DNA from 4 places in the Paenibacillus sp. 19GGS1-52 genome. Region 2 is predicted to be linked to each of the others. Evidence: predicted binding sites of a transcription regulator. Region 2 holds the regulator's gene; each other region holds the start of a gene.
What was found. Region 2 encodes Rex, which represses fermentation and respiration genes when NADH is low (regulators of the CRP and FNR family bind a similar motif). Its sites were predicted from a motif close to TTGTGAAATATTTCACAA; they were not measured.
Positions count from the first base shown of each region.

Region 1: a site for Rex is predicted at 4,414-4,431, ahead of H1230_RS00335 (phosphoketolase family protein). Genes of this name have one in related genera too.
Region 3: a site for Rex is predicted at 4,126-4,143, ahead of H1230_RS19095 (flavocytochrome c). Genes of this name have one in related genera too.
Region 4: a site for Rex is predicted at 3,272-3,289, ahead of H1230_RS00545 (DUF1858 domain-containing protein). Genes of this name have one in related genera too.

Region 1 is NZ_CP059724.1:78,493-86,416, reverse strand. It holds gene H1230_RS00350 (methyltransferase domain-containing protein) at 1-719, shown strand, start outside; gene H1230_RS00345 (metallophosphoesterase) at 723-3,308, shown strand; gene H1230_RS00340 (GntR family transcriptional regulator) at 3,533-4,255, shown strand; gene H1230_RS00335 (phosphoketolase family protein) at 4,579-6,948, shown strand; gene H1230_RS00330 (hypothetical protein) at 7,185-7,373, shown strand; gene H1230_RS00325 (glycoside hydrolase family 3 C-terminal domain-containing protein) at 7,609-7,924, shown strand, end outside.
Region 2 is NZ_CP059724.1:2,470,971-2,478,894, forward strand. It holds gene panC (pantoate--beta-alanine ligase) at 1-503, shown strand, start outside; gene panD (aspartate 1-decarboxylase) at 496-879, shown strand; gene H1230_RS11630 (tetratricopeptide repeat protein) at 992-1,639, shown strand; gene dinG (ATP-dependent DNA helicase DinG) at 1,756-4,617, shown strand; gene H1230_RS11640 (redox-sensing transcriptional repressor Rex) at 4,687-5,343, shown strand; gene H1230_RS11645 (amidohydrolase) at 5,330-6,631, shown strand; gene H1230_RS11650 (cell wall elongation regulator TseB-like domain-containing protein) at 6,685-7,203, shown strand; gene H1230_RS11655 (hypothetical protein) at 7,634-7,924, shown strand, end outside.
Region 3 is NZ_CP059724.1:4,071,924-4,079,847, reverse strand. It holds gene H1230_RS19115 (NAD(P)-dependent alcohol dehydrogenase) at 1-814, opposite strand, end outside; gene H1230_RS19110 (helix-turn-helix transcriptional regulator) at 817-1,038, opposite strand; gene H1230_RS19105 (hypothetical protein) at 1,041-1,484, opposite strand; gene H1230_RS19100 (N-acetylmuramoyl-L-alanine amidase) at 1,729-2,457, shown strand; gene H1230_RS19095 (flavocytochrome c) at 2,582-4,108, opposite strand; gene H1230_RS19090 (hypothetical protein) at 4,359-5,132, shown strand; gene H1230_RS19085 (S-layer homology domain-containing protein) at 5,371-6,705, opposite strand; gene H1230_RS19080 (ABC transporter substrate-binding protein) at 7,054-7,924, shown strand, end outside.
Region 4 is NZ_CP059724.1:120,713-128,636, forward strand. It holds gene rapZ (RNase adapter RapZ) at 1-435, opposite strand, end outside; gene H1230_RS00535 (ROK family glucokinase) at 484-1,434, opposite strand; gene H1230_RS00540 (DUF438 domain-containing protein) at 1,659-2,939, opposite strand; gene H1230_RS00545 (DUF1858 domain-containing protein) at 2,982-3,209, opposite strand; gene H1230_RS00550 (UxaA family hydrolase) at 3,449-4,939, opposite strand; gene H1230_RS00555 (tagaturonate reductase) at 4,978-6,447, opposite strand; gene H1230_RS00560 (LacI family DNA-binding transcriptional regulator) at 6,619-7,623, opposite strand; gene H1230_RS00565 (MFS transporter) at 7,719-7,924, opposite strand, start outside.

The sequences.
Region 1 (7,924 bases), 2.4 Mb from region 2:
AGTATATTCGCAGCCTGAATGTCATCGATGCACCCTTTTATATACGCAGTTTATTTGCGAGGAATTTCCTGACCTCCAGAGAGCGGTTTAAGAAATATAAGGAATACATCGAGCAAACAGCTCGCTATTCCATCGGGCTGGAGTATGGAAGTACCGCAATGCAGCGGCGTAGTTATATTTCGAGTGTCCTTCCGTTCAATAAGCCGATTGTGGACATTGGATGCGGCGAAGGGTTCTATGCTATTCCTTTTGCCGGAAAAATGGAAAATGCCTATTATGCCATTGATGTAGTCGAGGAGCTGTTGGAGGTTGTGAATCGGAAAGCGAGAGCTAAGGAAATTGATAACTTGGCTACTTTTCACTCTCTGGATCATTTTCTGGAGTCGTACAATGGGGAGCAGGTCGATGTGATATTAACGGAAGTCATCGAGCATATGAGCGAGGGTGAAGCTGCAGCGCTTATCCAGCAAGTATGCAGGGATGTCGATTACGACCAATTCATAGTAACGACGCCCAATGCTGATTTCAACCGATACTATGAGCTGGAAGGTTTCCGGCATGAAGATCATAAGTGGGAAATGGGACAGGAAGCGTTCCAGCAATGGTTTACGGATACGGTTCAAGGTTTAGCGGTTGAGGTTGAGTATTTGATGGTTGGTGACCGGGTTGACAAGATGCGTACGACACAATGCGCTATAGTGCGAAGAAAGGGGGAGTAAGCCGTGGAAATTCAAACCCGTGTACATACAATATTTCTGCTCGTAGGGGCGACGGAATGCGGAAAATCGACTTTTGCCAAAGAAGTGCTGATTCCGCAGCTCAAATTAGAGGATATTTCCAGGGGCGTACGGACGAATGTTCAGTATTTGTCTTCTGATGGAATCCGGCAGGAGATACTAGGCTATGACTACGATAAGTATGATCAGGTTATGCTGGAGGCGAGTTCGCATGCCTTTCAACTATTGTTTGAGCGGCTGAAGCTGGTCACCTCACTTCCCATTAATGCGGAATTTGTAGTAATGGATACCATTGGACTGTCTGAGGATTACCGTAGTAAGGTTCGTGAAATTGCCCAAGAGAATAATTACAACCTGGAGGTTATTCTGTTCGATTACCGCAAACGGGAGGATTACTACGCTTCGGAACGCTCCAAAAAATTGATTTCGAGCCATCTGAATCGGTTGAGAAAGGACGTTCTGCCAGTTCTGTCACGGGAAGGATACAACAAAATTCATAAGGTACGCGCCAAGGATTTCTACCTGACAGAGGAAGGGCAACCTAATCCGGACTATCAGGTGAGAGTTCAGGATTGGGAGGATTATAGATCTACAGTACTTCCGCAAGGCCAAGAATTTATTGTGGTTGGCGATGTTCACGAGTGTGTTCAGGAGCTTCAGGGACTGCTGCGTAATTATGGCTACCGGGTAGATGAAGGTAAGCTGACGCTGACGGATAAGCTCAGAGATACGAAAATCATTCTTGTAGGGGACTGGATTGATAAAGGTAAGCAAACACGTGAGACCGTAGAGTTTCTATATGAAAATCGTGAGCATTTTCTGTTTGTTATGGGCAATCACGAGAACTTTGTCTACAAGTACGTAAAGGGTGAGATTCAGGGCACTGATCCGGAACTGCTGCGAACGTACTTTGATTCGACCCAAGTGCTCAAGGAGGATGCCGCGCTTTTTAATAAATTTTCAGTTTTAGTGGAGCTGTCTAAGCCATTTTACCGTTATATTGGCATGCAAGGACCTTCATTTTATGTAACGCATGCCCCTTGTCGTAATAAATATATTGGCAAGCTGGATACGAATTCCCTACGTCACCAACGTAACTTTCGGATCGATCGTGAAGCTTCCTTTGAGGAACAACTTAATTTTCTCAAGCAAGAAGCGGAGGGGAATCACCCTTTCCATCTATTCGGGCATATTGCAGCTAAGCAGACTTTTCGGATAAAGAATAAAATCCACCTCGACACGGGGTGTGCGCAGGGTAATGTGCTGACTTCTGTGCGTATTTCGTTTAGACCTTTTTATAAAAATCAGAAGTCACAGATTACAGCAGTGCAGGAAGAACTTCCGATCCTATTCCGAGAAGAGAAAGTAGTATCCTTACAGGATCTTGATAACGAGGCTGTACGCAGACTGCAATATTGCTCGCAAAATCGAGTTAATTTCATCTCCGGGACGATGTCACCGGCGGACAAGGATGAGGCTGCTGGAGAGCTCGAGTCTTTGCGAAAAGGTCTGGATTACTTTGCTGAACGCGGCGTATCAGAAGTTGTGCTGCAGCCCAAATACATGGGTTCACGCTGTAATGTGTATCTATATCGGAAGCTGGAGCAGTGTTATGCGGTTAGCCGTAATGGGTATAAGATTCAGGCTGTCGATTTGACACCCATCTACGAACAGTTGCTTCACAGATTGGGGACCTACATGACTGAGCAAGGGCTAACTGTGCTTATTCTGGATGGGGAGCTTCTACCCTGGAAAGCGCTTGGAGACGGGCTGATTGAGCGTCAATTCCGGCCGATTGGTAAGGCGCTGGAGACGGAACTCGATTTCCTAAGACAAAATGGCTTCGAGGAGGCACTGGGTAAGCTAGTGCAGGAATTTGAAGCAAGCGGCTTCGAACAGGATCAGCATCATTTGTCGAAAGAGGCGCTTAGTACCAATTATGGATCTCACGTATATCAGAACTTTAAATATGTCCGAGGGATCAGAGAAGCCTATGTGAACCTTAACCAGCGTGATGAAGCTTACCGTATATACAAGCAGCAATTAGAGTTGTATGCGGGTGATGCGGAATTGGCGTACAAGCCATTTACAATTCTGAAGGAAGTGTTAGCGGATGGGGAAGAGCGCATACCTGACGGCACAACCTCTGAACAATACCGTTTCTTGAATGACGACGAATGTTTGGTTCTCGACTTGAAAGAGGCTGATGCCTACATTAGGGCAGAGCAGTTTTTTTCAAAGTTAACTGTAGAGAATCAGATGGAGGGCATTGTTATTAAGCCGGAGCATGAACAGCGGGGTGTGGTACCTTATCTGAAGGTTCGTAATCCCGGCTACCTGTCGATAATCTATGGGTACGACTATAAGTTTCCACACAAGTATGGAAAGCTAATGAAGCAGAAGAATGTTTCTTCCAAGTTACGTACTTCCGCAAATGAGCACCGGTTGGGTCGGCAAATGCTTGAAGTGAGGCTGAACGAGATTACACCTGAGAACGACACTTACAAGCAAATCGCGGCAAACCTGCTGTTCGAGGTTGCTAAAGAGAAAGAGATCGACCCGAGATTGTAGAAAGGAGGATATAAGCTGTCCATACGGTGCAGCCGTTTCTTCTTGAAATTTAAGAATTTATATGCTTCACACGATAATTTATCCTTATATTTCTCGAAGAAACGGGTGCCGCCTCTTTCAGAGGACGGCGAAGCCGTTTCTTCTTGGTTGTTTAGATGATCTCTTATCTCAGTTATGATATATTTAATACTTAATTTATAGCAGACCTGAAAAAGGAGTATTACATGACAACATTTGTCTACAAGCAAATTATTGATGACCTTAAAATGAAAATCTTCGCGGGAAAGTTTGCGGACATGAGATTGCCGGATGAACGGAGTCTTAGTGAAACTTACCAAGTTAGCCGTAGTTCAATTAAACGTGCGCTGACTAAAATGGAAAGTTCGGGCATCATATTTAAGAAACGTGGCTCGGGGACATTTATCAATCCATTATATATAAAGAACGAATCCATCTTTAACTATGAAGGTTCTAATCTAGGGGTCACTGACAATTTCCAAATGAATGGTAAAAAACCGAAAATCAAAGTATTGCATTTCGAGGTCATTCGACCAACAGAGGAATTACAGCGAGATTTGTTCTTGGAGCCCCATGATTTTGTATACAAAATCATTCGCTTGAGGCTGTTTGATGATGACCCCTTTATGATCGAAACAGGTTATATCCCGATTAAAATAGTCCAAAATTTAAATGAGACGATTATCGAAGGTTCTATTTTTCATTATTTGGAAGAATCGCGCAATCTGGCCGTGACCAAATCCTTTTTATCTATTTTTGCAGAGCCATCGGAGTCAAATGATCAAGAACTGCTGCATTTAAAAGAAAATGAACCCGTAGGCATTATGGAAGGTATTTTCTTTTTGGATAATGGCACGCCATTTGAATTTTCCCACATGCGCTTCCACTACAAATATTTGAAATTCAACACCTTTGTATCGGTTCATTAATGTTAAGACTGGAGAAATTGTCCGGTCTTTTTTTTATGCTTTTGAAGAATACTAATTCATCATACGGGCTAATTTTCACTCTTCGGCAACATGGGATTCGCTAACATATTTCTCAATATCAAAGTTTTTTTATAAATATTTACTCCGGTTTTCATACTTTGTTCAAAATTTCACATAATTGGACCGTATCAATTGTTAAAAAGATTGAATTAAATCAAAGCTGCGGTATGATGTTCATGAGACTGAAAGTATTAATTAGAGAGTATTAATTAGAGAGTATAGAAAAAATCATTTAGGAGTGGATGAGATTGGGATTATCAACGATGAATGTGGATTACTCAACTAAAACTTACTTAGAAAAACTTGACGCCTATTGGCGGGCAACCAACTACCTATCTGTAGGCCAACTTTATTTGAAAGACAATCCTTTGTTAAGAGAGCCTTTAAAAGATTCAGACGTAAAAGTTAAACCGATTGGACACTGGGGCACCATTCCCGGCCAAAACTTTATTTATGCACATCTAAATCGTGTAATTAACAAATATGATTTGGATATGTTCTACGTGGAAGGTCCTGGTCATGGTGGTCAGGTCATGGTTTCAAATTCATATCTTGATGGAACATATACTGAAATTTATCCGAAAATCACGCAGGATATCCCGGGCATGAAAAAATTGTTCAAACAATTCTCGTTCCCAGGGGGTATTGCATCACATGCTGCTCCCGAAACGCCAGGATCTATCCATGAAGGCGGCGAGTTAGGTTACTCCCTTTCTCATAGCGTTGGAGCGATTTTAGATCATCCGAATTTGATTTCGGCTGTCGTTATTGGCGATGGAGAGGCTGAAACCGGACCTTTAGCTGCGTCTTGGTTCTCCAACAGATTCATCAATCCCATCACAGATGGTACGGTTTTGCCAATCCTGCATTTAAATGGGTTCAAGATCAGTAACCCAACGATTCTATCACGTCAATCGAAAGAAGAATTAACTGCATACTTCACAGGTATGGGTTGGGAACCCTATTTTGTTGAAGGTGAAGATCCTAATACAATGCACCCGGAAATGGCCAAAGTATTGGATACTATTATCGAAAAAATCGAAGCTATTCAAAAGAATGCGCGTGAAAACAATGACACCACTCGTCCGGCATGGCCAGTGCTGATCTTCCGTTCACCTAAAGGCTGGACTGGTCCAAAACAATGGGACAATGTGCCAAATGAAAATTCATTCCGTGCCCATCAAGTGCCGATTCCGGTTGACCAAAAGAATATGAAACATGCACCCGCTTTATTGGAGTGGATGAATAGTTATAGACCTGAAGAATTATTCGATGACAATGGCCGCCTAAAAGCTGAAATTGCTGAAATCCTCCCTACAGGTAATAAACGCATGGGGATGAACCCTGTTACGAATGCTGGCAACCTCATTAAAGACTTACACTTACCGGATTTCCGTAACTATGCACTTGATAACTCTGTTCCAGGTAAAGTTATTGCTCAAGATATGGCGGTTTTAGGAAAATACTTAAGAGAAGTTATCCTTCTTAATGAAGATAACCGTAATTTCAGAATCTTCGGACCGGATGAAACCTTGTCCAATCGTTTAGGTCCTGTTTTTGAAGTCACTAAACGTCAGTGGCTGGATCAAATTAAAGAACCTAACGATGAATTCATGGCGCCTTATGGTCGGGTTATTGATTCGCAATTATCCGAACATCAAGCTGAAGGTTTGTTGGAAGGTTACGTATTAACGGGGCGTCATGGTTTCTTTGCAAGTTACGAAGCCTTCCTGCGTGTGGTTGACTCGATGATTACTCAGCATTTCAAGTGGTTGCGTAAAGCGACTGATCAAGTATGGCGTACAGACATCCCTTCATTGAATGTCGTAGCAACATCAACGGTGTTCCAACAAGATCATAATGGCTACACCCATCAAGATCCTGGGTTGCTCGGTCACTTGGCTGATAAGAAGCCGGAATTTATCCGTGAATATCTACCGTCCGATGCCAACACCTTACTTGCTGTCTTTGATACCATCTTAAACGACCGTCAAAAAATCAACCTGATTGTTTCCTCTAAACACCCACGTCCACAATGGTTTAGTGCGGATGAAGCTAGAGAATTGGTGGATACCGGATTGAAGATCATTGACTGGGCAAGTACTGATCAAGAGGGTGAACCGGATATCGTATTTGCTTCTTCGGGTACAGAACCAACCCTGGAAAGTTTAGCTGCGATCTCGATCCTTCATGAAAAATTGCCTGACCTGAAGATTCGCTATATCAACGTAGTTGATTTATTGAAACTGAGAAGTCAAAAATTAGATCCGCGTGGTTTTTCTGACGCTGAGTTTGAGAAATATTTCACAAATGATAAACCCGTTATCTTCGCTTTTCATGGTTATGAAGGTCTAATCAAAGATTTGTTCTTTGACCGTCACAATCATAACTTGCATGTACATGGTTACCGTGAGAATGGTGACATTACAACGCCATTTGATATGCGTGTATTGAATCAGATGGACCGTTATGACTTAGTGAAGGAAGCTGTATTAAGCTTACCTGATGCTGACAAGTACACTGCTATCGTGGATGAAATGGATGCTATGGTTAAGAAACATAATGAATACATCCGTGAAGAAGGTTTGGATTTGCCAGAAGTAGAAAACTGGGTATGGAAAGGTTTGAAATAACAGTAGTTAAAAGTGTTCGACCCAAAAAGACGACGTTCATTCTTTCTCTCCGAATGAAATGTCGTCTTTCTTTCTTTGTTTCCTCCACTACTAACTGAAACGTTGAATTTGATATTCGAGGGTATTAATTGATAGTTGAATGTATGCGCATTCCTACCTGTGCTATAATAGCATCTAATAGTTATTGAGTTAAGGGTTTTAGATGTTGTGAATAATGGGTCAGGAGTGTTGCTGGGATGAGAGGATACAACATTTGGCGTCCGATAATGCTGATTCTGGTCGCATTGTTAACGAGAAGCTTGGTTACTAACCTTTGTGTCTTGTTTGGCATGGCGCCTGATTCGGCAAGCAGTGTTGCTATGCTTGCCATGATCATTGTCGCGTTTGTAATGTATAACCGCATGATGAAGCGTCGTCGTAAATAAATATTCAACCTCCTGCTCTCAGAGCGGGGGATTGGTGGAATGAATGAAGAGGGTACACCCCAAAGGGGAATCCGTGGTCTAGAATCCGCCGGATTTCTCGAAAATTCGGCAAAAATCCACAACTGTAAACGTTGTGGATTTTGCTTTTTCGGAAGCAGTGCCTGTATATTAAGCTTATAGTTATTATTCTTACAAGAGCAAATAGGTCTGGAAATGACAATCAGGAGGAAACAAATTGAGTACACAGAGTCTGGGAGTTCCATTAGAAGGGTTTGCTGAATTTAGTCGAACGGTAGGCGCAGAAGGCGCGGTGCTGTTAAAGAATGAAGGACAGGTCCTGCCGCTTCGAAACGAAGAGGGCGTTGCAATTTTTGGCAGAACACAAGTGAATTACTATCGCAGCGGTACCGGTTCGGGCGGGAGTGTCCATGTTTCATATACGACCAACCTGCTAGACGGTCTTCGCAGTAAAAAGAACCTTGTAGTCAACGAAGAACTGGCAGCCGTTTATGAACAATGGATTGAGCAAAATCCATTCGATAATGGCGGAG
Region 2 (7,924 bases):
CAACGGTTGTTAGCAAGCTGTTTAACATGGTACAGCCGGATTATGCTTTCTTTGGTTTAAAGGACGCGCAGCAGGTGGCCGTTCTGCGCCGGATGGTGTCAGATCTTAATATGAATGTGGAAATTGTTCCTTGCCCTATCGTTCGTGAAGGCGATGGACTTGCACTAAGCTCACGCAATGTTTATCTGTCTGAGGAGGAACGCACGCAGGCTTTGGTTCTTTCCCGTTCACTTCGTACTGCCCGTGAAGCTCTGGAGGAAGGCAAGGCCAGAACCGCTACGGACATTCGTAAGCTGTTGGTATCGGTTATTTCCACTTCTCCTCTCGCTGTTATTGAATACGCAGAAATATTGACATTTCCTGACCTCGAGGTGTTGGAAGCGGACGATCTGCTGACAAATGTGGATGGAGAGATCATCATGGCGCTTGCCGTGAAGTTCGGCCGTACCCGTCTTATTGACAACAATGTATTTATTCCCAAGGAGGTTGCTACCCTTGTTTAGACATATGATGAAATCCAAAATTCACCGTGCAACAGTTACCGAAGCCAATCTGGAGTATGTGGGCAGCATCACCATTGATGAAAGTCTGATGGAAGCTGCTGATTTACTTGAAAATGAAAAAGTGCAAATTGTTGACAACAATAATGGCTCGCGCCTTGAAACTTATGTGATTCCTGGGCCACGCGGTAGTGGAGTCATTTGTTTGAATGGTGCAGCGGCTCGTCTTGTGCATCCCGGAGATACAGTTATTATTATCTCCTACGCTATGCTGTCTACAGAAGAGCTGGCAACCCACAAACCAACAGTTGTATTTGTGGATGAGAATAATAAGCCTGTAAAACTGGCGGATCATGAGCTTCATGCTACGATTGCCTAAGACCAAACTTTGAGTCATGCAATGAATGGCAGGGATGAAAGGCCCCCACATAGCGAAAAATGAAGACAGGCAAGCTGAACTGATTTCATTTTCCGTAAGGGTGGGATGTCCCATGTTTCAACATTTATTTGCTGAAATGAACGAGATGCTCCAGGAGATCGTCACTGACTTCCCTACAGCGGAGGGTACCCGCCGGAATGAGCTTTTATGCAAGTACAACATGCTGCATAGACTTAGCGATAATGTAATGGATGAATGGCTAATCTTTGCTGAGAAGCTGAGCAACTTCCGCGAACATACGGATTTGTCAGCCGAGCTTGAGGAACCAGAACCAGAACCAGAAAAGGAAGCCCCTGAGCTTTTTATGGATTCTTTTGTCAGGGGACAAGGATATTACAAGCTGCTTATGTACCGGAAATGCATCGAGCAGTTTAAAGAAGTGATCCTGCGTTATCCGGATAGCCTCGCTGCCCGATTGTATTTAGCCATGGCTTACCTGCAGGAAGGGGAAGGTGAGACAGCCTGGAATCATTTGGATCATATGTTGGCTTTAATCCGCGAGATTAAACTTAAGGCAATGATCTACAATGCTATGGGCTGTATCCGAGCCGCACAGGAACGCTTTACTGAAGCCCAAGAGTTGTTCAGGCTTTCGCTGCAGCTCGATCCTGAACTTCCTGAGCCTACCGTCAATCTGGAGGTTTGCCGTCGCCGTGGGGGCAAGCTCCAATTTGGCAACCAACTTGTTTCGCTTTTGTAAGCATAAGCTTTTCCATTCAAGCGATGCATCCACTGAAGAAGCGGCGTGCATCGCCTTTTTTCGCAACTTCTGTTATGCTGATAAAGAGTCTCAAGTGAAAGGGATTAGAACTTATAATGAAATTTGCCGTGCTTGATTTTGAAACGACGGGAACCCAATCCGTGGGTGAAATTATCCAGGTTGGCCTTGCCATTATAGAAGAAGACCGGTCGATCTCCCGGGTTTATGGTTCTTTTGTCAAGCCGGGAGCACCGATTCCTCCTTTTATTACGGGTCTGACCGGTATTACAGATACAGATGTACAGGATGCCCCAGCGCTGGAAGAGATGATGATGGAACTCGTACCACTGCTGGATGATGTTGTGCTTGTAGGTCATAATGTTGCTTTTGATTTCAGTTTTCTGCAAAGTGCTTTAGACCGATGTGGTTATCTGCCGTTTCAGGGGCGGATTCTGGATACGATTGATTTCCTCAAGATATGTTTTCCTTCCCTGACGTCGTATCAGTTGGGAGCGGTCAGCACCAGCTTTGGGGTAACGCATGAACGTCCGCACCAGGCGGACAGTGACGCGCTTGCAACCGCACTTTTATTGCTGAAGTGTCTGGAGGAGCTAGATAGTCTCCCACTGCTTACCATTCAGAGGCTTAGTGAGCTCTTCAACGAAGAAGAAAGCGATCTAGGCTGGTATTTCGACGGGCTGTTGCGGGAACGTGAGAAGGAAACCCTTCAACCCGAAGGTGACCTCACCTTCTATCGACAGTTGGCACTGGCTGTAGGAGATTGGACAGAGCTTGCACCACCAAGAGATGATCATGATGCTAATCCACTGGATAATCTCTCCTTTACTGATTATATGGAAGAGGTAACCAGACGGCTTAAAGATACATTGCCCCATTACGAAAGCAGGGAAGCACAGGATATTATGATCACTGAGGTGATGACGGCGCTTGCTGAAGATAAACATTTGCTGATTGAAGCAGGGACGGGAACCGGGAAATCGCTCGGCTATCTGCTTCCAGCTATTTATCAGAGCGTGCGAAGCGGTCAAAAAGTCATGGTCAGCACTCATACTATTAATTTGCAGGATCAATTACGTGAGCGTGATGTCCCACTCCTGACTAAGGTCATTCCATTTCCATTCAAGGCTGCAATCTTCAAGGGAAGAGGGCATTATTTGTGTCTGCGCAAGTTTGAACATAAGATTAATAAGAAGGACTTTATAAGTCCGAGAGAAGACTCGCTTACAGCAGCTCAAATGATCGTATGGTTGACTCAAAGCGAATCCGGAGATGACGAGGAACTCAATTTGGGTGGTCGTGGTGGTGATTTCTGGGAAACTGTGGCCAGTGATACCGATTCTTGTCTGGGACGCGCATGCCCATGGTTCCGCAAATGTTACTACCACCGGGCAAAACATGAAGCCGGTATAGCTGATGTAGTGATAACGAATCATTCCAAGCTATTCGCAGATGTGAAGGCTGGCCATCAACTGCTTCCTGCTTATGAGCACCTTGTTATTGATGAGGCCCATCATTTGGAGGATGTAGCTGGCAAGCATCTTGGAATGAATATGAAGCATTTCACTGTGTCGCATGCACTCTCACGTCTCTATAAGGATAGCCGCAACGGTCAACTGCCGGCACTGCGACTGATGTTGCAATCTTCAGGCAGTGAGCAGGCCTCAGAATGGAGCGGAGTCATAGACAGGATTTATCCTGATTTGCTTACGGTGAAGGAAACCTGGGATATGCTTACTGATAAGCTGTTTAGCCTTATGCCAGAGCGCAGTGATGCGTCTGCTGGCGAAGCTGGGCAATTAGTTCTGCGTCTGCTCCCGGGGAATAAACCTAAGACGTGGGAGGAACTGGAGGCTCTAGAGAACTCCTTAAATCTCACTCTAACGGATATCATACGCAAGGGTGACAAGATGCTGAATGAGATGCGTGATCAGGACGGACAGTCTTCCTCTGACAGTCTTGTGACCGATATCAGTGGTTTATTCAAAGATTTGGCTTCTATTCGTGAACAAGTGCGTTTCTTTATGGGAATGAATGACGACAATGTAGTATATTGGCTGGAGGCTAATGGTAATTATCGCAGCAAATCGTTACAGCTCTATGCGGTGCCTGTGGATGTTAGTTCGCAGCTCAAGGAGCTGTTCTTCGATAAGAAGCGGAGTATTATATTAACTTCGGCTACCCTGTCTGTCGATAAATCATTTCAGTTTATGATTGATAATCTAGGTCTGAATGCAGCTGTTGAAGAAGGTCGCCTCATGACAGTGTTGCTACCCTCTCCGTTCCGTTATCGGGAACAGGCGCTGCTCGTCATTCCGCGCGATTTTCCAAGTGTGAAAGGTAGTGTGGGGGATGCCCGATTTGTGGATATGCTAGTGCAGTCACTTGCTGAAGCAGCAGTGGTCACCCGTGGGCGGATGCTTGTGTTGTTCACCTCTTACAAGATGCTTCGCCAAGTGTATGAGCCGCTTAAAGAAGCACTGGCTTCGCAAGAAATCACTGTACTGGGCCAAGGAGTGGAAGGCGGCAGCAGAAGCAAGTTGATCCGCCGTTTTCAGGACAGCACAGCTTCTGTGCTGCTCGGTACGAGTAGCTTCTGGGAGGGTGTAGATATTCCGGGTGAGGCCTTGACCTGTCTTGCTATCGTCAGACTGCCGTTTCAGCCACCGAACCATCCGCTAGCCGAGGCAAAGGCAGAGTTGCTGCAGGCTCAGAAGAAGAATCCGTTTATGAAGCTGTCTGTTCCACAAGCAGTCATTCGCTTCAAGCAGGGTTTTGGGCGTCTGGTGCGCACAGCCCAGGATCGCGGAATTGTCATTGTATATGATACCAGAGTTATTGAATCTTATTATGGGAAGTATTTCCTTTATTCACTACCAGGCCCCAAGATGGAGCATATGCTTACTGATCAAATGGTTCCTCGTATTGCTGAATGGCTGGAAGAAGGCGGCGTTATCTAAAACGTCGCCAATCCTGTTGATGTGAATCACCATTATTTGGAACTATATCTTAAATTAGGAGGAGAAAACATGAAATCGGATAATAAAATATCGGAGGCTGTCGTTCGCAGGCTACCAGTGTACCTGCGTTTCCTGAATGATCTCCAAAAACGTGAAATTCCCACAGTTTCATCTCAAGAGCTTGGTCAAAAATTAGATCTTAACCCGGCGCAGATTCGTAAGGATCTGGCTTATTTTGGCGATTTTGGTAGAAAAGGGATTGGTTACGACGTATCCTATCTCATTGAGAAGATCCGCCACATTTTGAAGCTGGACCAGCAAATTAACGTAGCTCTGGTAGGTGCCGGTAATCTCGGACATGCGTTGTCCAATTACAATGCTTACTTGAAAGACACGATGAAGATAACAGCGGTGTTTGACTCCTATGCCCCCAAGGTAGGACAACAAATTCACTCTTTAACCGTTCAACCTATGGATGAGCTGGAAAGTACCATCCGCAAGCAGGGAATCCGCATTGGGATTATTACTGTTCCGGATTTTGAAGCGCAGAATGTGGCTGACATTTTGGTTACATCAGGAATCGAAGCGATTCTGAATTTCGCACCGGTTATTTTGAAGACGCCTTCTTATGTGCGCATTCATGCGGCTGACTTTACTACAGATTTGCAGAGTCTGGCCTATTATTTACAAGATGGAAGGGAAGAGATTGAAGATGGCAAGCAATAAGACTGTTATCAAAAACGGGCGTTTTCTCGTACCGGGAGCGATTAAGCCTGTTCTGAGTGGATATATGACTATAGAAGATGATTTAATCTCTTACATAGGTGAAGAGGAACCTCTTTTTGAAGAGGGTGTACAAATCGTTGACGGTAGCCGCCTGCTGTTCATGCCGGGACTAGTGAATACACACGGACATACAGCGATGTCCTTGCTGCGCGGTTACGGAGATGATCTGGCGCTACAGGTATGGCTTCAGGAGAAAATGTGGCCGATGGAGGAAAAGTTCACCGGAGATGATGTGTACTGGGGCACTTCACTATCTGTGCTGGAAATGTTAAAGGGAGGCACAACCACCTTCCTGGATATGTATGATCATATGGACCGGGTAGCCGAAGTTGTTGAGCAATCAGGCATTCGTGCTGTTTTGATGCGTGGAGTAATTGGTCTGTGCTCTGAAGAGGTGCAGAATCATAAGCTTGCAGAAGCTATTGCGTTTGCCAGCAACTGGTACGGGAAGGCTGAGGGTAGAATCACTACGATGATGTCACCACACGCGCCATATACTTGCCCACCGGACTTTTTTGTGAAGTTTGTGCAAGCCGCCCATGATTTGGATTTGCCAATGCACACGCATATGTCGGAGACGAAACGCGAAGTGGAACAGAACATAGCTGATTACGGTTTGCGGCCTGTAGCGCATCTGGAGAAGCTGGGCATGTTCACTCGTCCATCACTTGTAGCCCATGCTGTTCATTTGAACGATGAAGAAATCGGAATTTTATCGCGTCATAATGTTGGCGTTTCCCATAATCCTGGTAGCAACCTGAAGCTTGCCAGCGGAGTGGCCCGCGTTACAGATCTCCTGAATGCAGGTGTGAAGGTGTCCTTGGGTACGGATGGCGCAGCAAGCAATAATAATCTGGATATGTTCGAGGAAATGCGGCTTGCGGCACTCATCCATAAAGGTGTAAGTGGTGATCCAACAGCTGTTCCTGCTCCACAAGCCTTGCGTATGGCTACGGAGTATGGAGCAAAGTCGATCTTTTTAGATAAGGTGGGCAGACTTGCGGCCGGAATGAAAGCAGATTTCATTGCATTGGATATTGATCAGCCCCATCTGCTGCCACACACGGATTTGCTCTCTCATGCTGTTTACTCAGCCAGTGCCAGAGATGTGGAGCATGTCTGGATCAATGGCAAGCAGGTTGTGAAGCACGGTGAATGTCTGACGCTTGATGAGGAAGCCATCTGCCGCAAGGCGCAGGAATCCTTTGAAGGGCTGTTGAAGCGGTAACTGACCTGTACTTCTTAGTTGTCTGAATTAAATATACGAAAGGAAGCTGCAGCTTGAAGAATAGGAGAAAATGGATCCTGCTGGGCTCGGCCCTCATTCTGCTCCTTCTGGTCGGACTTAGCCAGTTCTATGCCTACATCATGAAAGATCAATGGAACGAGCGAGATGCCGCTGAGGACGTTGCCAGAACACGTACCGGACTGACAGAGGTATCGAAGGCACAGAAATCAGTGTGGGATGAAAACTCGGTGTATTGGGTTCTTACGGGGAAGAATGAAGCTGGAACCGCGATGATGGTATGGGTACGCTTTACAGTAGAGGGTAAGGTTGCTGATGGCGACAACGCCGTTTACGGGGAAGAACTAAGTAAGGGAACCTCAGAGCAGCAAATGCGTGTAATTATCGCTGCTCAACTGCCGGATATTAAGATTGAACGGCTGCTGCCGGGTGTGTATAACGGAGAGTATGCTTGGCAGCTTTTCTATGAGCAGGGAGAACGTTATTATTATCAATTCTACCGTTTTTCTGATGGAAGTCCGATTGGAGAGGGCTACAGTCTGCCTAATCGTTAAGTTGTGAGACAACTGAGGAAACATTCCGTTAAAGTTTACAACATCAAAACAGCAAGTCCCACAACTGGGACTTGCTGTTTTTTTGATTTTTCGGACTGCCGCTAGTAGTATTGTAATTAGATCGATCTCTGTAATATCCTGCGGATTTATGTATATCCAATAGATAGATCAAAATATATCTTTTGAAGGAAGATTCGAGAACTTTGTTGTCGATAAAAGCTGAAAGGAGAGCCTCAAATAGGAAGGAATTAGTATTAAAAATTTTAAATAAATTCACATCTTCTTCCGATTTCGTATATACACCTATGATATACTATTACTTGTATTGATGCATGCCTAATAACATGCTAGTCTCGGATTAGCGCTAGACACGCTATTTTTATCAGTTCATACAATCTAATGATTTTCATCTTTGAGAGGAGGACGTTTCTTGAAATTGCGTATTGTACCTGTACTGCTAACGTCACTGCTGTCAGCTGCCCTTTTGTTCGGTGGGTGGTTTCTGTATCGTCAGTATGTCATTCAAGAGCCGCTCCAAAAGATTGTGGCAGGATATCAAGGTGTTAACAGTTCACATATTACTATTAACCGTAACGAGGTCACATTGAAACTAGATTTGCAACCGGGCACGAAATTGCGTGAACTGGTTCAATATGTGTCTACCGAAGGGAAGTCAGTAATCGGTGCTCGGACACTGAAGCTTGATGTTGATCAGCATTCC
Region 3 (7,924 bases), 1.6 Mb from region 2:
TATTCTGCTTTAAGCCCGCTGCCGTGAACATTGCTTTTTTGCTGCCGATTTTTGAAGTCCATAACATTTGGAGCATGATTCCTAGGGTTGGAGCAGTTGTGAGATAGACTCCGCTGTGTGTTAGGGAGCTTTTGCAACGTGAATATGAATTCTTGCCTACCGCATCGAAAATGATATCATAAGTCAGACCATTTTTGGTGAAGTCCTCTGTGGTATAGTCAATTACCTGATCGGCTCCTAGCGATTTCACTAAGTCTACATTCGTGGTACTGCATACCCCGGTAACTTCTGCCCCAAAAATCTTCGCAAGCTGCACTGCATAAGCACCAACCGAACCGGAAGCGCCGTTGATGAGAACTTGTTGCCCGCGTTGAATCTTTGCCGCATCTCGTAGAAAAATAAATGCCGTTAACGCTCCATCACAGATGCCGACAGCTTCTTCGTAGCTCATATTGGCTGGTTTAAGGGCCAAGGGATCGCCTTCAGGCAGACATTTGTACTCGGCATGCGCCCCAAAGCTACGTGGACTTACGCCAAAAACCTGGTCACCTTCTTTGAATAATTTCACGTTTTTACCTATGGATTCGATTTCCCCGGATAATTCAACCCCTAATATCGCATATTTGGGTCTTCTGAGACCATACAGAAATCTAACCATAAAGGGGTCAGCCTTTCGAAAAGCACAGTCAGAGGGCGTCACGATTGCTGCATGTATTCTTATACGTATTTCATCATCTTTAGGAATAGGTCGGTCAACCTCTTTGAGCTGAAGAACATCCGGTGTTCCGTATTTTGTACATACAATCGCTTGCATCCTTATTCCTCCTTATTTCCTATAAAAAAAACTTCTTCGAGCGGTGAGTTGAATACGAGCGCAATCCGAAAGGCCAATTCCAGCGAAGGGGAGTATTTTTCTTTTTCGATGGCTACGATCGTTTGTCGAGTCACACCTACTTGTTCCGCCAATTGCTGTTGGGTCATCTCATGATGCTCAAAACGTAATTTGCGAACGTTACTGCGAATCAGCAATTTGTCCATCTTTAGACACCTCTCCGATAAAGATAGAGCTGTGTGATTACTCCAGCCACTTCTGACACCAACCCTGAGAAGATAAGGATGATGAACATCGTTGAGGGCGGCATTTCTATGACCAATGATCCCATGGATACAAGAAAGCCAAGAACAAACACATAATGTGAATTTCTGGTCGCCTTCAACTCAATTAATTTGTCTAACTCATCGGAAAAAGAAGGCTCAATTTCATTCGTAGTTATTCTGTTGATGATATTAAATACAATAGTGATGATGATCTTAACTACAATGGATACCGGGATTAAGATCAGGATGCTGGCTCCCCAAAAGTGGAAGGTGTCTGTCGAATCCATGCTCTCTTGATGCACTTGAAATACATAGGAACAATAGAATCCAAAGATCAGTAAGGTGCTGAGTAGAGATACGATGTTCTTTTTTTCTTGATAGGACATTTTCTGCTCCTCCTCTAGTGTTGGATTTACTTTTAGTAATGTTATTTGTACATAATGTAACTCAAAGCATACATAATGTAAAGTATTTCATACATTGAATTGCAAAATAATTCTTATTAAATGCAGAAGGAGGAGTATTCTGGATAGTGTCGAATGAAGTACGAGTCTAAACTCTCTGGCTACTGATAACGGAGTTACCAAATTATACAGCGGCGATCCTTGGCCTAACTGATAGGAGTTCATCATGCGTGTAAAAATGAGTGTTATCACCTTAGTTATCATGAGCTTATTGATGTCAGGCAGCGTAATTAATATAGCGAATGCTGATACTAAGGATAAGCCTGTAATTTGCATAGATGCGGGTCACCAAAGCAAAGGGAATAACACCAAAGAGCCAGTAGCACCAGGAAGCAAAACGTTAAAACCAAAGGTGTCCAGTGGTACGCAAGGTGTGGCTACGGGTAAACCTGAATTCAAACTTACCTTAGAAGTAGCATCGAAGCTGGAGCAAGTCCTTCAGAAGGATTACAAGGTTATTATGATACGTCGAAGCAACAACGTTAATATATCAAATAGCGAGCGGGCCACACGGTGTAATAAGGCAGGTGCTGATCTTACCCTTAGATTACATGCTGATGGTAGCGACAATCGCAGTGTACAAGGCATGTCATTTCTCTACCCTTCACTTTCCAGCTCATCTACCAAGAATATTGCCCCACAAAGTCTGGAGATCGTCAAGGTTCTGTCCCAAGCAGTGCTTAAGGAAACGAAAGCGACATCGCGTGGATTAGTACCGCGGAGTGACCTCACCGGATTCAATTGGTCCAAAGTACCTGTTGTGCTAATCGAAATGGGCTTCATGACGAACCGAAAAGAGGATGTGAAGTTAAGCGAGCCAACATATCAGGACTTAATTGTTCAAGGAATAAAAAAAGGATTAGATTCGTATTTTAAAATTACAGTGAAAAAATAGAACTGGAATCAATTCAATTCTGGATTGAGAATAACGTGGAATACCGGACATCACAAAAACCGCAGGGGCTATGTTAAGCCCCTGCGGTTTTTGTGTTTAGCCGAATAGAGTAGGAATAGATAGCTTATTGTGCGGTTACGAATTCTGCAGCTTTAATACCGGCTTGGCGACCGAAGATTATGATTTCTGCAACAGAGTTGCCGCCGATCCGATTCTGACCGTGTAAGCCGCCTGTAACTTCGCCTGCCGCGAATAGGCCAGGAATAGCTGCACCTGCTTTATTTAACACTTCTGTGTTGGTGTTGATGACTACGCCGCCCATCGTGTAATGAATTCCAGGTCCGATTTTAATTGCGTAGTATGGCGCGCCGGACAAGTCATTGTCCATGCCTGTCGTTCTGCCAAATTCGGCATCCTTTTTATTCTTCACAGCGCTGTTCCATGTATCCAGTGTAGTTTGCAGCTGTTCTGCAGGAACATTAATTTCTTTTGCCAATGCCCCGATAGTATCCCCTTGGATTACGAAGCCCATTTTTTCATACTGTTCAATTGCTTTAACACGGGTTTTTACGCCGGAATCAAATATTAGAATGGCCGCTTTTTCAGGAAGTGTATTGATTGCCGCTGTAACTTTATCACGCGTATCCATTTCGTTCGTGAAACGTTTGCCTTCACTTGAAATAAGAAGAGCTCCTTCACCGCGAACAGCTTCTCCTATGAGATAGGATTTTTCTTGCTGTACCGTAGGGTGAACTTGAATTTGATCCATATCAACGGTTGTGCCGCCGACTTTCTCAATCATCTTGATGCCATCTCCGGTGCTGCCTATCTGGTTAGTGGTCACGTAACCTGCCAAATCAGGTCTGACCTCGGTAATCATCTCCATATTGGCACCGAAACCGCCAGTTGTTACAATAACTGCATTTGAAGTGATATTTTTCTCATCTGCTTGATTAAAAAGCACTTTGACGCCATTTATTTTGCCGTCTTGTTCAGTGATTTCCTTAACATCGGCGTTCACAAACAGTGGGATACCTTTTTCTTGTAAGTTTTTTACCAGACCTTTGACAAGGTATTGACCTACCGCCGATCCGTCTTCAGGACGGTGTGTGCGCTTTTCGTTCATGCCGCCAGTAATGGTGATATTATTCAAGCGAATTCCAATGGAATCCAGCCATTCGATTGCACTTGCGGAATTGTCAACGAAGAAACGAAGCATCTCCTTATTGTTGGTACCATGACCGCCTTTTAATGACTCTTCATAAAATAAATCATTGCTGTCTTTAATGCCTTGCTCTTTTTGGAATTTGGTCTCAGAAGCGTTCATCCCTGAAGAGGATTTGTTTGTATTCCCGCCAACAACCGGCATTTTCTCAAAAATAACCGGGTTCAGGCCTTTTTCTTTGGCCTCCAGGGCAGCAGACATGCCCGCACCGCCTGAACCGATAATGATGATATCGTATTTATCTTTTAATTGATCATACGGTGTATAACTTGCTTCAGATGCTCCTGAAACGCCCTCAACTTTTTCAACTTTGCTGGTCTCATTGTCCTTGCTCTGTTTCTCATTGCCATTCCCGTTGCCGCATCCTGCGATCACGAGCATGACTGAGAGAATGAGAGTAAGGGCAGCGGCTGCTGTCTTCTTCATTTTATAATCTCGCCCCTTTGTGCATATTTTCACAATAAGCATAGCGGAAAGGTTCCTGCCCTTGGAAGCATTAGTAATTAAAGAAAGGGTTAAGTAATTAAAGTAAGCGGAGCGAGGCTTTATCTTGACGACAATTAGTAGGCTATGCTATTATCTGTTTTATATTAAAGGCAATGTAGCCAAAGGGCTCAACCTCGCTTATCAGCGTTGGTTGAGCCCTTCTTGCATTTAAATGGAGAGGAGATTGTTGATGAGAAAAAAATTATTGCTGCAAAGACTGGATGAAATAGGAAAAGTGCTTGAGAATAGAGGGGATGTATTAGCTTTATTTGGTCTTGGTTCTGTGGGAATAGAAACCGATCGCATAGACGAATATTCAGATATTGATTTCTTTGTTATTGTAACTCCAGGCAACAAACAGAGATATATTGACCATCTGGATTGGCTGGAGGAAACCTATCCGTTAGCGTACCATTTTAAAAATACCGATCTGGGACATAAAATTTTATTCGAAGATGGAATTTATGGCGAGTTTGCAATATTTGAAGAGTCAGATTTAGAAAGTGCTCTTTATACGGGCGGCAGAATGATTTGGAAGCAACCTTCTTATACGAATGAAGATATTCTTACAGGAAAAGCAGTCATCCCTTCCTTGAAATCATCTTCGATCGACCATGTCGTCGGTGAAGCACTGACCAACATTTATGTGGGGCTTGGCAGATACGCCAGAGGAGAGAAATTATCAGCTTTAAGGTTTATTGAAAGTTATCCGATAGACGGATTACTGTCTGTGATGCATTTATTAGAGCCGGAGGTAGCTTACTTTCCTGATGTATTTGGAAATGAGAGGAGAGTTGAGAAGAGATTCCCTGAATTTTCAAGTTTTCTAAGTGGCATGCTTCAAGGTTATGATAAAATCCCAGAGTCTGCTATTCATCTTCTGAATTACTTGGAAAAAATTTATCCTGTTAATCCAAGAATGAGCTCAGAAATACGGGCTTTAGCCGAACATTGCAGAAAATGAGGTTGATTCTTCAGAATGGTTAACTGAGATGGAAAGTATGGTGTAATCGGAACGGTCAATGGATGTGACATGATCCTGTGGCTGTAGCACCAGACGGGCATCGTTTGATCGCTGTTCCGGTAGTCCGCTTGGGTCTTAAGATCATCATAAACCTCAACTATGAGTTCATTAAAAAAAGAGCTGCCGACGGCAGCTCCTTAAACCTATTCTTCGGTTCAACATTTTTTTAGAATCTAACTTACAAGCCTACTAATTTAATAACAATAGAAGCGTTTACGTTTGTATTTGTGCCTCCTGCCAATGTCTGAAGAGTAACGGGCGAAATTGAAGTATGATTTCTCAGAGTAATAACATCACCTGCGGCTAGAGTAAGCATGAGGTGTCCATTGTTTTGTTGAGTACCTGAACCTGAACCGAATATACCTTCCGTTACAGGAGTTCCATTAACAAAGATAGCAAATTGATTGGGCTCTACAGCTGCCACTGAAAAATTAATCTCATAAACACCACTATTGTCAATTTGAATATTCGCGGTTCCTGGTGCATGTGTAATTCCAGCTAAAACACCGTTTGAATCAAAAGGAACATCAGCCTCTAATGCAACAATTTGCGCAGATGTATTATAAATATATCCGAAATACAATGAGCCTGCTGGACCGGTTGCACCCGCCGGACCTGCTGGACCGGTTGCACCCGCCGGACCTGCTGGACCGGTTGCACCCGCCGGACCTGCTGGACCGATTGCACCTGCCGGGCCTGCTGGACCGATTGCACCCGCTATGCCTGCCGGACCCGTTACACCAGCAGCACCCGCTACTCCTGCCGGACCAGTTGCACCCGTTGCACCAGCCGAACCCGTCGCACCAGCAGCACCCGTTGCACCCGCTGTGCCTGCTGCTCCAGTCTGGCCAACTGCTCCAGTTTCACCTATTGTATTTTCTTTGGCCTCCGCTTTGTAAGAAATTACACGATCCAATGCTACGACAGCTTCTGCACGATTGAGTGGATTCATCGGCTTAAAGCTACTGTCCGCATCATGGCCAATCAATATATTACTAACTATTGCTGTATTAACGGCATACTTAGCCCAATCAGCAATCATACTCGCATCTTGGAATGAAGTGCCTGCGCTTTCATTTGCAGATAAGTTTAGCAGTCTCCCCACAATAACAGCCACTTCTTGTCTGCTAATCGGTTTGTTGGGGCCGATTGTTCCATCTGCATAACCTGTAATATACCCTGCTTTGACAGCGACTGCCAATTCGGAGTAAGCCCAATGATTCGAAGGAACATCACTAAATGATATTGCAGCTTTTTCTGTAAATCCAAAAGAACGATTAATTAAAGAAAAAAATTCCGCTCTTGTGATTGAATTATCAGGTTTGAAGCTTCCATCCTCGTATTTTTTAATAAGACCTTTTTGAATCCAAGTATTGATTTGGCTTTCTGCCCAATGCCCTTTAATATCCGATGCTTGTGATGCAGTGGCACCGAATGCCACTCCAAAGGATGAGAACAGCATACATGCAAAAAATAATGATAATACGGACATCTTAATTGATTTTTTCTTCATGTTTTTGCCTCCGAATTATCTATTTATTCTATGACCAACATTATTGGAAGAATATACTTTATCCTATCATAATAAATTACCCAGTATTAAATAAATTTTAGATAGTATTTACGATATAAAAATTTAATATATATCTGAAGTATGTAAAGTTTCTATGCGGATAGATATCGATATAATATTTGATGATGAAACTCCTCCTGAGCATAGGGGAGATGGTTTGACAATCACCGCAGTGAAAGTCGTTGCAAAAGTATCTATAATCGTTGACAGCCTATCTTAGAAAAGAAGCAAAATTTCTCTATACTCTATATGTAAGCGATTACAAATAGCGATAGGGGGAATAATCAATTGAATAAGAAAAAAGGGTTGACACTGCTTTCCGGTATTCTAATGTTGTCGCTGTTGAGTGCGTGTGGCAACAACAATGGTAACGCCGGAGGGAATGGGGCGGAGCCGGGGGCTTCGGCAGCCGCGACGCAGGCGGCGGGAGACGATAAGCAGGCTACCGGAGATTCCAGTACAATAGATACATCCCAACCTGTCACACTGAAGATGATCTTTGTGGGGCCAAAGCCGATTGATTACGATACAGTATTTGGAGAGATCAATAAGAAGCTGAAGGAGAAAATAAACGTGACTCTGGAAGGCGAATTCTTAGACTGGTCGGACTGGGCGCAGAAATATCCACTCAAACTCGCGGCCAACGAGGATTTCGACCTCATTTACGCAGCCAACTGGGCAAGCTACAACGATCAGGCCATCAAAGGTGGCTTCCTGGAACTGACTGATGCTTTACTGCAGAAGTACGCTCCGATGACCTGGGAAGCGATGCCAGAGGTGAGTTGGGGTCAGGCAAAGGTGAACGGCAAGCTTTATATGGTGCCCCAGAACCGCGGGGAAACGGTGGAAAAGCTGATTCTATATCGGGAGGACCTTCGCAAGAAATACAACCTGCCAGAGATCAACAGTCCGGAAGCTTACGCTACCTACCTCAAGACCATCGCCGAGAAAGAGAAGGGTGTCGTTCCGTTCACACCAGAGACAGGAGACTGGAAATTCCACAACCTGGACCGGGTACTCCTGAAGCAGCAGAATGAATGGAACATGCTCGACTTTGAATTACCGATAGGCTTCAAGCTGACTGATCCCGCTGGTAAAGTGTTCAATGTTTACGAAACACCGGAATTTAAGGAACTGGTCTACTATTATAAAGATCTGG
Region 4 (7,924 bases), 2.4 Mb from region 2:
CGTAGCCGAATCCTTCAAATCCTCAAGCATTTTGCGTTCCAGACGGATGCCGTCAAGCGGCATTCCTTTGGGCGCAAGCGGATGATGCCGCCGACTTTCCTTGTAGCGCTGGACAAGTACAGAATCCGTAGCATCCAGAAAAAGAATTTCGCAACCAATCGTAGACTCATCCTTGATGTAGGCAAGTGATTCCGCTAGGGCGGTGAAGAACTCCCGTCCCCGCAGGTCAATTACAAGAGCTACCTTAGCAATCTTGCCCTTTGATTGTTCAATCAACTCTGCGAACTTGGGAATAAGTACTGGCGGCAGATTATCTACACAGAAGAAGCCTAGATCCTCCAGACTCTGCACAGCAATAGTCTTCCCCGCGCCTGACATTCCCGTAATAATGATCAGGGTGGCCCCAGCCGAAGGAGCACCCTCCAATTCGGTCATCAAAGCATCCCCTCCCTAAGATTATAGTATATGAATAATATCCGCTTATTAAGAACGTATCAGCAGGCCAGCAGCACCAACAATACCAGCATCATTGCCAAGCTCAGCAGGAATAATTGTAACACCTGTCTGAAGCGGCGCCGGTGTCAGCTTGGCAAATACGCGACGAACTTCATTAAATAGAATATCGCCAGCTTTGGATACGCCTCCACCAACGATGAATACCTCAGGGTTAAGCACGGCAGCAACTGCAGCCATGGATTTACCCAGGTAGAAGGCTGCCCGGTTGATAATGCGAATGGCTACTTCATCGCCAGCCTTCGCGGCATCGAACACTTCTTTTGCAGCGATCTTTTCTACTAATGAGAGAGAGGTACGGTCGCCGCGCGCTACAGCATCATTAGCCATACGGATGATTCCGGTAGCGGAGGAAACGGTTTCCAAACAGCCTATGTTGCCACAGCCGCACTGGATAGCTTCCAGATCCGGCACTACAGTAATATGCCCCAATTCACCAGCTAGACCGGCAAAGCCCTGATAGATTTTACCGTTAATAATAATTCCACCACCAACGCCAGTTCCCAGGGTGTAGCAGACGCAATTCTCTACGCCACGCCCTGCACCACTCCATGCTTCACCTAATGCCGCCACATTGGCGTCATTGTCTATTTTGACAGGCTTGTTTAATCGACCCTCCAGAATGGAACGAATCGGTACGTCTCTAAATCCTATGTTAGGCGCAAGAATAATAATTCCTTCACGGATATTTGTGAACCCAGCCAAGCCCGCCCCTACACCAGCCAGCTGTTCCCAAGAGTATGGAGAATCCTCCACGATTTGACGCACATACTTCTCGATATTATCGATGACGGTATCGACGCCATCTTGGGTTCCTGTTGGTCCTTCGTAAGTATGCAGCAGTTGTCCCTCGGCATTGCAGATCCCAACCTTAATTGTGGTTCCACCCAAATCCACGCCAACGTAGATATTTTCAGACATGTAACAAGCCACCTTTTTCTATGCTAAAATAGTTAATCGTACGTATCCACTATAATAGAACCCCTCCCTGCGGTCAAGGAAAGACGATACACCCGGCCATATCTCTAGAGTATAGAATAAATCTTGGCCCGCTCGTATATCAAAAACTCCCTTACGCTGAGGTAAGAGAGTCCTTGTGAAAATATAAGAGATTTGCTAAGCAGACACAGCAGATATAAATAATGTTATTCCGACAAAATACGTTTTTGTCCCTCTAATGCACGGATCGGAGCAATATTCTGCGTAAATTCCAAAGTGCCCATATACCGACCTGTCTCATCCCGTACAGCAAAGTAACGAATATAGATGAACTTATCCTTCATCGCAATCCAAAAGTCCTCTGCATCCTTGCGTCCGGCCTTGAAATCCTCCAACAGCTTCTCAACGACATGTACACTTTGCGGCGGATGACAGTTCTGGACCGTGCGGCCGATGACGGCTTTAGTCCGAGCAAAAATACGCTCTTTGCCGTGGGAGAAATAACGGACTACATCATTCTCGTCAATAAAGGTTAGATCAACCGGCAGATGATTCATAACAGCCTCAAGCTGTTGCATGGACAGAAGACCTGTCTCAAAGCGAATAAAGCCCTGTGGTGCTGCTTCTGTTTCTTTTTCTTCAGCTTCTTCCTTCTGATCCCCAGAAGCCGCCCCTTCTGGTTCAGCGACACGAACCGGAATCCATTCTTGCTCCGGTGCTGTCAAGCAGAAGCCTATCTCATCACTTTCACGGGCGATTTTGACCCATTCGTCTTCAGTTAGCTTATCCAGCGCCATAGGCAGAAGAATATTCTCTTCTTTAAAGATCATCTCATTCACTTCTGTAATGATAAGCGCAAGCGCATCATTTATCTCTGCTTGTTCTCCTTGGTAATTGCTGAGAAGCGCCTTGGCCCCTTTTATCATGTTGCGAATATTATCATCTACACCCCACATTACTTTGGTCGGTCCATAAATACCGTACTTCTCGAGATAAGGGAATACCAGATTCTCTTTGCGACTATAGTGCTTATCTAGGTCCAGCAGCAGGCTCAAATCCTCCAGCAGTTTAAAAATGATCTCCTCGCTAGCGTTCTTCTGGAACTTATCCGCGTGCAGTTCGAGACGGAAGTTGACAAGCCGTTCGATTTCACGGTTCTCAAGCTTAAAGGTATGCACGGGGTGACCCGGCTGTTCTTCTGGTGCGCTGGAACGGTGAATGGCCTCAATTGAACCTTTGAAGATCGCTGTATGCACTGAGCAAAGGCGTTGCACCTCTGAAACGGGAATACCTTCTTCTGTCATTAGGGAATGTTCCATAGCAGAGATTTCCGCCACTGTTACATCTCCCACAGCTTCTGCAAACCGCGCCTTTACTTCCTCTACACTTTTACCTGCATGCAGTTCCTTAATAATCTCTCTAAGCATAGCTTGGCGGCGTGTTTGCTCCGGCACATCAACCTCACGGTTATTTATCAGTTCGCTCATTATAATTTCTCCTCTTATCGAAGTCTTGTGAACTACGTTGCTCTATTCAAGTACCTTGAAGCCGTGTTGTTGAAAAGTCAGCCTGGCGGTATCCTTGTCTATTTTCTTCAGCTTGAAGCCTTTGGAGAGGGTCATGAAGCGGCCGGCGGTCTGAAGCATCCCGGGCTTTACAATATCGTGAAAACCCAGCTCTACCATAATATCGATCACTTCAGGATGCCGATCCACCAATTCAAATATGGACTCATCCATCTTCAGCACTTTTTCCATGTGCGCCACTCCTTATTGAGAACTCTTCTCAACAACAGATTAGCATAGGCAAAATAGGGTCATTGTGATTCCAGTCACAAACTCAAAAAAGATGCACAGGATCTTATCAACTTGTGAGAAGATTGCGTGCATCTAATGAGTACCGTTTAAATTTCCCACGACAAAAAGACCGCCTCCTTCTGCCTTTAAAAGCATGGGAAACCGCCTTTTATCTTATAGATTAGAAATAATGTGGTATTTTACAGCGTTACACCTGTCTTGAAAATGGCAATCTCGCGGAAATTATTCTTCTCGTTGTTGACGAGTTCGCCGCTTGCTACATCAATAATGTAACGGATGAAACTGCGCAGGACATCGTCTGCTAAGCCGTCTTCCACCAATACACCCGCATTGAAATCAATCCAGTGCCGTTTGCCTTCAAAGAGGGGGGAATTGGTGGATACCTTCATCGTTGGCACAAATGTACCAAATGGAGTTCCCCGACCCGTAGTGAAGATCACCAGTTGGCAGCCTGCTGCTGCAAGTGCAGAAGAAGCTACCAGATCGTTGCCAGGCGCATTAAGCAGGTTTAGACCTTTGTTATGGATAGATTCTCCGTATTTCAGCACATCCATAACGGTCGAAGTACCCGATTTCTGTGTGCAGCCCAACGATTTGTCCTCCAGTGTAGTAATTCCGCCCGCTTTATTACCCGGAGAGGGATTCTCATACACTGGCTGTTTATAATCCATAAAATATTGTTTGAAGTCGTTAATAAGATCAACGATCTTGTGGAATACCACTTCGTCCGCTGCGCGTTCCATCAGAATCTTCTCTGCCCCGAACATTTCTGGAACTTCTGTAAGTACGGTTGTACCGCCCTGAGCAGCCATGAAATCTGATAGACGTCCCAAGAGCGGATTAGCAGTGATGCCTGAAAGACCATCGGAGCCCCCGCATTTCAGACCAATCTTCAACTCAGAAAGTGCAACCTCTTCGCGATGATCACCTTGTACATTATTGAAGATTTCCTTCAGCAGCTTTACGCCTTCTTCAACCTCATTGTTAACTTCCTGGGAGACCAGGAACTTTACTCGGTTCTCATCATAACTGCCAAGAGATTCTTTGAAAATCTGCAGATTGTTGTTCTCACAGCCAAGTCCAAGCACAAGTACACCGCCGGCATTCGGATGCTTCACCGCATCACCCAGAATCGTACGGGTATTGGCATGGTCGTCACCCAGTTGGGAGCAGCCGTAATTATGCTTCAGCACCAGCAGATTATCAAACGGAGCAATATCTCCAACCTCAGCTTTAAAGGTGTTGATGATCTGTTCAGCAACACCATTGACACAGCCTACTGTAGGTACAATCCACAGCTCGTTGCGGATACCTACAGAACCATCTAGACGTTTGTAGCCCTTGAACGTTAGATTCTCAGCCACGAAAGGATTAGGCGTCAGCTTCTGTACGAAGCTATACTCCTCTACCCCTGTCAGATTAGTCTTGGTATTATGGGTATGCACCCATGCACCTGGAGCGATGGGCGCTATAGCATGACCAATCGGATATCCGTATTTCATTACATTTTCGCCTTCATTTATGCTGCTGAGTGCGATTTTGTGACCTCTGGCAATATCCTCGATGATGGCAATTTCCTTCACACCAATAACAATGTTGTCGCCTGCTTTGTAGTCTTTGAGCGCAACAGCCACATTATCGATATCATTGATTTGCAGTACTTCTTTCATGGTCTTAATCATATAGGTTTACCTCCTGAATCATAATCTTAGTTATGCGCCGGTTTCTTAACGAGGTCTTGCAGGGCTTGCTTCATGCCAAGCTTCTCAATAGCAAACAAACCTTGAGCTACCTTATCCGTAAGTCCAGCTACTTCATTTAGATTACAGCCCCAACGGTTAGTAGCTCCCAGTACTTCAGCAGTCAGCACACGCAAGCTTGCCTCTGAACCATCACAGCTCTTCCAAAGGGCAGCGAACCATTCCAGAATATCGGCGTCATCAGCCAGTTGAATCACTTCGGAACCTCTTCGTCCGCTGTAGAAGGAAATCAAGGCACTCAGTGAGAATACAAGCTTCTCAGGCAGCTGTCCTTTGGATTCCACGTATTGAAGCAAAGAAGGAAGATCTCTTGTCTTGAACTTCGACACAGAGTTAAGCGAGATACTCATCAGATAATGCTGCACATAAGGATTCAGGAACCGTTCCAATACCGCATCGGCAAAAGAGTTCAATTCTTCAACTGGCAAATCCAATGTAGGAATAATCTCTTCATATATTAATGACTTCACGAATGGTCCAACTTCTTCGTGTTCTATGGCTTCGGCAACCGTATCGATACCATACAAATAAGCTACCGGAGTAAGCGCCGTATGCGCACCGTTAAGAATTCTCACTTTGCGCGTACGGTAAGGAGTCATATCGTCCACTACAAGCACGTTAAGTCCTGCCAGGTGGGCTGGAAATTCATTCTTGATCCACCCAGGTCCTTCAATAACCCACAGGTGGAACTGCTCGCCAACAACAACAAGTTTATCCTCGTAGCCCAGTTCTGCTGTAATCTCAGCAATCGAGTCTCTTGGGTAACCAGGAACAATCCGGTCCACCAAACTGCAGCAGAACGTATTGGCCTCATTCAACCAATTCACGAAACCTTCACCAAGGTTCCACAGCTCTGCGTATTTCAAGACAATCTTTTTCAATTCATCACCATTGCGGTCAATCAGCTCACACGGAATAAGGATAAAGCCTTTGGAAGAGTCACCCCCAAAGAACTCATAACGACGGTGCAAAAGGGCTGTCAGCTTCCCAGGGAAACTGCTCTGTGGTGCATCGTTTAGCTTGTCGCCAGCTTCAAAAGCGATACCCGCTTCAGTCGTATTGGAAACCACAAAACGTAGCTCAGGGTTCTCAGCAAGCTGCAGATATTCAGCATGTTGGGTATAAGGGTTGAGTGTTCGAGTGATACAGTTGATCACTTCATGTTCTTTCAGTGCTTCGCCATCCTTAATTCCCTGCAGGTAGAGTGTGTACAATCCATTCTGCTCGTTAAGCATTTCTGAAAGACCATTCGCCAGCGGCTGAACTACAACAACACCGCCATTAAAGTCGGTTTGCTGATTCATCTTGTGAATCTGCCAATCCACGAAGGCACGCATGAAGTTGCCTTCACCGAATTGCAGCACCTTTTCAGGATACTGCTTATAAGCTTTCCAATTGTCACTGTTCAATCTTTCCATGTTTATTCCTCCTAAAATGCACACGTTAAAATTATTTCAAGTTCTTTTTTTATATATACATATTATCATTATTTACAACTAAATGCACACGTGAACATAAAATTAAGATGAGACCGATCCTTTATGATTAAAAAGGTCCGTCTTCATCTTAATTTACAGGGAACTGGACCCCTATTGCAATAGATTTCTAACCGATTTTCTAATAATCAATTCTGTCTTGATCGAGATACGTCCATCTTCTTCTGACGGTCTCTTGATTATACTTAGAATTCGCTGTGCCCCTTGTTCACTAATCGTTTCAATCGGACGTTTTACTGTCGTAAGCGAAGGATTCGTAAACAGTGAGAATCCACTATCATCAAAACCCACAATGGAGATATCCTTAGGAACCTGAAGTCCTCGCTCAAACACACTGTTCATCGCTCCGATAGCCATATCGTCATTGGAGCAAAATACAGCAGTAGGAGGTCTATCCAAGTCCAATAGTTGGCCCATAGCTAGGTAGCCGCTTTGCATGTCATAATTCCCGCGCACCATATAATCATTCCGCACAGCAATCCCGTGACCGATCAGCGCTCCAATGAAGCCATCTCTGCGCTCCTGCGTAGATTTAAAGCCTTCTACACCTTCAATAATCGCAATGTCTTTATGCCCGCACTGTATCAGGTATTCCCCTGCATTAAAGGCTCCTTCGCGGTCATTGGATATAATATTGATAATAGAACGATCCTCAATCTGCCGGTTCAGCACAACGATCGGAATCCCTTGCTGGACTACGTGGTAAATGAACTTATTATCTACTTCGCTCTGACTCATCAGAATAATACCGTCGAACCGTTTACTATGAATGGAGGAAAAATCAGCATAATCGTCGATGCCACGAATGAATAAATTATATTCGACATCAATCACACTATTTACACCACGAATTGTGTCGGAAAAGAAACTGGAGGAAGTCCCTGTGGCAATGCTCGTAAAGAACAGACCAATGGTATAAGACCGCTGCAGCACAAGACTCTTGGCGTTGTAATTCGGAACATAGTTGAGCTGAGAGGCGATCTCCGCAATTTTTTTGCGAGTAACCTCTTTAATTAGCGGGCTGTTGTTGAGTGCTCTCGATACAGTTGTATGAGATACATTTGCCAATTTGGCAATATCCTTAATAGTGGGTGCCATGGAGTCTACCTTCCTTATCCAACGGGTTTAGCTCTTCCATGTAAGGATATCATACCCTCAGGCTTTTTTCACAGGACAGTTTCACACTACATCTCTTATTGAAGTGCTTTAGTCTGCAATTCCAAGACAATTTCTGCGTGCTTCTTGTCTGTAAGCTTGTACATAAAGCCGATGATAACCATGGCAATCGCCAAGGCAACAGCTGGGTAGAGCATGAGCAACCCTCTAATCCCGAGCAGTGCGGTGGAAGTTTGAGCCACGTTAGGCACATAACCAACCAGTGCGAGACCAATACCGGACA